DNA from 3 places in the Peribacillus sp. NPDC096540 genome. Region 2 is predicted to be linked to each of the others. Evidence: riboswitches for the same ligand, from Rfam matches in the RefSeq annotation. Region 2 holds a riboswitch; each other region holds the start of a gene.
What was found. A riboswitch is a leader RNA that binds a small molecule or an ion and turns the genes downstream of it on or off. The one in region 2 is predicted to bind cyclic di-GMP.
Positions count from the first base shown of each region.

Region 1 (2,274 bases), on a different contig from region 2:
TTGGTCTCTGGGAATTTCATTGTTCTCTAAAAAATACAATGAAGTACGGAAAGTATAATATTTTCTTTAAAAAGGCACTTTTGTTCTTTAATAAGATAAATGGGTATTTATACTCGTTTGAATACTCCCCTATTGTACTGCACTTGAATTAAAGTTCTTTAAAAAGAACAAAAATTCATTTGAATAAAACATTTGATTATAGTGCATAGGGAGTGGATTATTGTATCAGGAAAATTGCTATACATGCCATAGGGCGTCTTTTAGAAGTGCAGAATATGGCAACTTGTCCGACCTGTGGTGAGGACTTGTCTGCGCAAAAAGCTTTTGATGCACTTACAATGGAAAGAATTAATATGCACCATCGTTTGAATAAGAAGGGCAATGTTTATTATTTTGTAAAAAAACGAACATGAAACATTGGAACCATCTTGCTTTGTACATAAAATAGACAAAAACTATCATTAATTTTCTTGATTTTGTAATATTTTGTCGATAAAAAGTTGTATATTGTGGTAAATTAGCGACATAAAATAGCAATATTTGGAGTCGATATTAGCTATAATAAGATACTAAATATAGTATTTGTAATAATTACCCTGACAAAGGCAAACTTAGCGAAAGGTGAGGTCGCAAGGCATAGGTCTAAGGTTGCTTGATACTAAGATGGACTGGTCTGCTTAAAATACATACAAGTAGTATTTTAGGAGGATAAAAGAGGTGGTTTAAGTGAAAGTGGATCAAGAATGGGTGAAGTTGATTGCAGAAGCTAGGAAATTGGGTTTTAAGAAAGAAGAAATTAGTGCTTTTTTACAAAAAGAGAATCTTAATGTGTCAATAGAGGAGAACAATGAAAACTAAGAATCAAAAAATGATTGAAAAAAACATCCCTATAAACAGTTGATTTACAACATAGCTGTCTATAGGGATTATTTTATTGTGTGAAATTCTATCAAGACTAGTTTGATAGAGCAGTACTATTTATGTTTGTGTAGATAGTTTAGAATTTATCTATTCTTCTTTATCTTTTCTCCATTTATTAAACTCAATGAACTCTCTGAATTGTTGTTTAGAAACGCCAGAATTCATGGCTTCCTCAACAATTTTCATCCAGTCAGTGTCCAAGGATTCCTTATTTGGTACATCGTAAAGAAGGGCATCTACAGGAATGTTAAGTACAGCGGAGATTTTTTCAAGAAATTGAATAGAAGGATTCGTTTGTAAGTTCCGCTCGAGCGAACTTAAGTATGACTTTGCTACTCCGGCTTTATCGGCTAGTTCAGTCATTGACATTTTCTTTTCTTCTCGCAGTTTTTTTACACGTTCACCAATCAACAATACCACCTCGAAACATGTTCTATTTATCTTCAATTTATAAGTTTTAAACCCACATAAAATCACAGGAATAGGAAGCCTGAAAAGCTAGATTACTTCAACTGACTATCAGTATAGAGGGACCAAAAATATCTATTAATAGAAGGTTGTGTTTAATCCGCATTTTCGTTTGTCTTGTTAAAGACTCATATGAAAAGTGGGGGAATGTGTAAGGTACTTTTGATACTTCCCTCTATTTTAACAGCTCTACCCCTCTTTTATCCATTGTTTTTCGTAAGAATTGAATTCAGGTCCATAGACATAGAGTGACATGAAGTTGTACCTCTAGAATAGAAGTGTTAAAATTAAGCTTGGATTAGTATTAACAGAAGGTGTGTTTCTTCTTACTTATATGAATGTGTTATTGAATGATCATTACCATAATAGAGGAGCGTTATTGAATGCTTAATATATTAAATAAAGTTTTTGATCCGAATAAGCGAGAAATTAAGCGTCTGGAAAAAGTCGCTGATCAGGTCGAAGCGCTGGCTGATGAGACAGCTGCGTTATCGGATGAGCAGTTGCGCGCCAAAACAGAGGAGTTTAAGGAGCGCTATCAAAACGGGGAAACCGTGGATGATTTGCTTGTTGAAGCTTTTGCAGTTGCGCGTGAAGGGGCAAAACGAGCTCTTGGTTTGTATCCTTACCGTGTTCAAATCATGGGTGGGGCATCCCTTCATGATGGAAACATCTCCGAGATGAAAACGGGTGAAGGTAAAACATTAACATCAACCATGCCGGTTTATTTAAACGCTCTTACTGGTAAAGGTGTGCATGTCGTGACTGTCAATGAATACTTGGCGCACCGTGATGCAACTGAGATGGGTGTATTGTATGATTTCCTGGGTTTGACTGTCGGGTTGAATTTGAACAGTCATTCTAAAGAAGAAAAACAAGCCGCCT
Region 1 is NZ_JBNNTG010000001.1:154,916-157,189, forward strand. Features, by position in the region: cyclic di-GMP riboswitch class I at 595-680, shown strand; gene sinI (DNA-binding anti-repressor SinI) at 727-858, shown strand; gene ACQKMR_RS00675 (helix-turn-helix domain-containing protein) at 1,009-1,332, opposite strand; gene secA (preprotein translocase subunit SecA) at 1,773-2,274, shown strand, end outside.
Region 1: linked by a shared signal. The riboswitch ahead of sinI (DNA-binding anti-repressor SinI) and the one ahead of ACQKMR_RS19690 (anti-repressor SinI family protein) in region 2 are both predicted to bind cyclic di-GMP.

Region 2 (2,274 bases):
AAGAAACTTATTAAAAACAGAATCCCATTTACATTAATAGATAGGAAAATTGAAGATGTTTCGTGTGATAGAGTACTTGGAGATAACTATGAAGGGACAAAATTACTTCTTCAGCATTTAATTGATTATGGTCATAAAAGAATAGCAATGGTTCATGGCCCACTTACGATTTCCACTTCGAAAGAGCGGTATCAGGCGTATATTGAAACGTTAAAAATTAATGATTTAAACATAGAACCCGCTTTCCTAGTAGAGACTCATTATAAACAAGAAAAGCAATGGAATGGAATTGCTCATTTGGTTAATGTTTCTCCTGCTGATCGTCCAACAGCTATTTTTGCAGCAAATAATTTCATTGCCATTAAAATTATAAAAAGTTTACGAGAAAAAAAGATTAAAGTTCCAGAAGACATTGCTGTCGTTTGCTTTGACGATTTAGAATTATTTTCAGACTTTGATCCTTTTTTGACTGTATCTTCGCAGCCTGCTTATGACTTCGGATATTTAGGAACACAATTAGTGATTGAAAGAGTAGATGAAGTCGGTCCTGCTGATTATCGAACAATAAATTTAAAGCCTGAATTGGTAATCAGAAAATCATCTGGAACTCCTATAAAATAATAGGAGTTTTTTTATTTCTAGCTCTATTAACGTCTGCTTCGGAGATTTGTACAATGAAAATCTGACCTAAAACCTAATAGAAGGTGGGATTTTTCTATTTATTCAAATTCTGTACATGAATTATTCAAGTAATTCAGCACCGTAAGAATTATCAATTATGCAACGCCAGGTACCCGTAGAATCCTTTTTAAAAACATAGGTAGCCATTCTTTCCATTGAGAACGCCGAATCAGTCTTTTGATTGGCACTCAGTAGGGCTTTTGCGACAACTAATGCCGTATCACCTGTTTCGATTATTGCCATCTTTTCTTGATTAACAATTAAACTATGATTAAAATAATCGGCGATGGCAACGAATGCCCGACGTATTTCTTCTTTTCCTTTAGCTAACGTTCCAGGTTTTACAACTAAGGTAGCATCCTCTGAATAGAAATCCATTAATTGATCGAAATCTTCATTATTTATTGCTCTGTCTGCATTCTTTATTACTTGTTCTAACTCATGATTTTGCATATTTGCCCTCCTATTCTTTATCTTATCTAGCGGTATTAATGAGTATATATACCTAGACTATGATAATAAAAATAATTACCGCAGCAACCATCCTATTCATTATCACTAAAGCTAATTATTATCTATTTTATAGTTTAATAAAGTTAAAAATATAAAATAGGCGCTAATGTGGTCAGACAGAAAGCTTAGGCCTACTGCCTACCCTCTAATAAAAATCCCCTAATTTCCTCTAACGGTATATCTACTTTGATAGCCATTTGAATGAGTTCAATCCATTCTTTATCTAATTCTTTTACTCTGTCATTTGTCTGAAGTAACATTCACTATTCCTCCGTTGAAGAGGTAGCCCAGCTATCGTAGTCAATCTGACCTTAGACCTGTTAGCTTTGCGTCCTAACCTTTCGATTTGTTTGCCGTTTACTCATTTTATTATAGTTATATATTACTATCTAGATAGTGCTAATGTTGTCGTAAATTGTAGAATGTATTTATTATTGTTTAAAAACTAAAGGTAATTGGATTGGGTAACTTTTTGAATGACAATAAAGATAAGTTGTTTAAAAGCCCATGTACTTATTCTAAAAAGATTGTGAAATACGTGAAGAGAATTTCTTATTTAAATGAAGGAAACGCCCATTTTTAATAGAATGTAAGACTTTAATAAGAGGAGGATGATCAGTTTGGAGAGAAGAGCTCTACAGGTGTCTACATTACCAGGATACGAAGAAGAAATTGGCCGGTGGCTGTGGTGTTTAGAAGATGTTCGCCGTACTCTTATAACAGAATTAACTGGGGTCAGCCAAAGTATACTCGACACAAAAAGTGATGAAAGACAAACAATTGGCTCGTTACTATATCACATTGCCTTGATCGAGGCAGATTGGTTATATGAAGAGGTCCTTGTTACTGAATGGGATTCGGAAATACGCTTGTTGTTTCCGTTAGAATGCCGTTCTGAAGATGGAGCATTAACCCACATGGAGGGACAAACTTTAGAAGAACATTTTTACCGCCTTAATAAGGTACGTGAAGTTTTTCTTTCCCACTTTCGTTCAATGGACTTAACGGATTGGCGTAAACCGAGGGTACTTGAACAATATGATGTAACACCTGAATGGGTTGTGTACCATTTGATTGAAC
Region 2 is NZ_JBNNTG010000025.1:72,242-74,515, reverse strand. Features, by position in the region: gene ACQKMR_RS19700 (LacI family DNA-binding transcriptional regulator) at 1-621, shown strand, start outside; gene ACQKMR_RS19695 (YybH family protein) at 742-1,134, opposite strand; gene ACQKMR_RS19690 (anti-repressor SinI family protein) at 1,326-1,454, opposite strand; cyclic di-GMP riboswitch class I at 1,473-1,559, opposite strand; gene ACQKMR_RS19685 (DinB family protein) at 1,815-2,274, shown strand, end outside.

Region 3 (2,274 bases), on a different contig from region 2:
ATCAATAAACAGCAAAAGTAAAACAAAAAAAGACTGATTTCTCAGCCTTTTTGAAAACACCCGTTACAATTGACCGATAAAAAAAGTCAATTAACGGTAATATAGTCCCAATGAAAATTTTCTTGCTTCTTTCTTTTCATAAACTTCCTCGAACGTAATAAATTTGTTTTTTGTCATCAAATTCTTCTTGTATTTTGATGGCAGCTTGACATCGTCTTCGCAAAGTCCTTTTAGCTTTTTCTTTATTTTATAGTATCGTCAAATTCATAAAAATATTAACTGTATTATTCATTATTTTTTTGATGAGCCGCATTTCATAAATTAATATCTGATCTTTACTATATAGTCTACTATAAATCATATAAAGTTCATTCATTCAAAATATTTCATAATACCAATTACCATATTAAATGGACAAAGGTTTCATTCACCTCTACAAAGTTTCCTATCCCTATCTGTTGCTAAGGAACTGTTTTTAGGGCTGCAATTTGATTAAACTAGAAACTTTTTGCTGATATAAGAAAGCGCTTATAATAGTGCTATATACTGATAATCATTTCTTTTATTAAATATTACTATACTACTTATTGAAAGTTTTAGTATCGGAACATTCCAGTCAGGAAATATATCTAATTATATCCGAATATTCTATAGAAATAATAGTACTTACAATTTCCGATCTATACTATAGGGAAATAACAATATATTATTCTAATCTAAGAAACACTTAGGTATCAGCGCACGGAAATGAATAATTTTGTTGATAAAAGATCGTTTCATCCGCAAGCTTTTAAATAAAAAAAAGGCTGAATAACAGCCATTCAAAGTAGATATATTTTTTTATTTTTCTAATTCCAATTCTTGCGGGGCTGATTATTCAAGTTCTGTTCATTCTGAATAAAATTTCGCACTTCTTGAATGGAAACACCTAAACTTTTTGCTTTCAAAATTAAATTAACCCATTCTGCATCAATTTTTTTTTGCATATCTTCTTTTTCACCCTATTTGCGGTAACACAGCCGTCTTAGCATAGCCTTAGACCTGTAATTTTGCGTCCCTACTTTTCAATAGGTTTGCCGTTCTCAGGAGTATTGAATATTTTACAAGATCTACTTACGATGGTGGTTAAAAACTTTAATGAAGACATCTCCATTTTCTGATTACTTAACCCCAATTTCATCCATATTGCAGTAACCCAGCTATCCTAGCAAATGCCTTAGTTTTGTGGTTTTGGCCCTTACTTTTCAATTACTATATTGAGATTTATTATACTTATTATGTTAACAAATGTTAATAGGTAATATTAGTAAGTAATTTAAAATGTCTTCTTAATAATCTTAAGATCTATATTCTTTAGTCTAATGACAGGCTATAACCAATTCCCTTCCTTCATAAACTAAACATAAAAAAACTACTATTATATAAACCTTTGACATAAACGGTTTTATCCGTCCCCCATTTACTTGAAACTTACTTTTAAAGAACAACTGTATTATCCCTTAAATAAACCTCACTAAATGCCAACTGGCCAGTAACATTTTCTTTCAAGTTTATTAAATTAAAAATTTCAAGATGATTGAAATGTACCAGCTTTCCGGAATTTCCTTGTAGATTCAAATTTAAAGGTAATGCTATATACCATCTCTAGTGTCTGTTTTACTCATTAAGAATTATTTGTAATCGAGGAACAGTGTTTACTCTATCATTATATAAAAACCAAACTTCCCCTAATAATTGAGCTTATAGATCAGGATACCGCGTTCCATTTTTTACTTTTTTTGTCTACTTTTGTCTGTGTTTGTCTGTTTTAAAGAACTAACTATACTTTATAACGAACAAATGCTATATTATAAAAAAACGGTTCTTATGGAGGGGGAATATGAATAGTAGATATGAGGAATTTGACTCATTAAGAGGATTAGCTGCACTTATTGTATTAGTTGGACATTATATGATGATATACCCTTCATATGAAAGTTATCGGTATGATTCAAACAGTCCCTTCAATGTCTATTTGTTCAAGGAAACTCCTCTTCGCCTTTTTTTCAGTAGTGGTAATGAGTCTGTCATTCTATTCTTTGTATTAAGTGGTTTTGTTTTGTATTTATCTATTAATAATGCTAAATTCCATTATCCTACATACTTAATAAAACGAGTTTTTCGAATTTATTTACCATATCTAGTAGCTATCAGCATAGCTATATTGGCTAAAATGCTTTTAACCCATTATATTGATATGCCTTTTATTAGTAACTGGTTTAGTAAATCCTGGAC
Region 3 is NZ_JBNNTG010000003.1:21,959-24,232, reverse strand. Features, by position in the region: gene ACQKMR_RS03920 (anti-repressor SinI family protein) at 849-986, opposite strand; cyclic di-GMP riboswitch class I at 1,007-1,088, opposite strand; gene ACQKMR_RS03915 (acyltransferase family protein) at 1,880-2,274, shown strand, end outside.
Region 3: linked by a shared signal. The riboswitch ahead of ACQKMR_RS03920 (anti-repressor SinI family protein) and the one ahead of ACQKMR_RS19690 (anti-repressor SinI family protein) in region 2 are both predicted to bind cyclic di-GMP.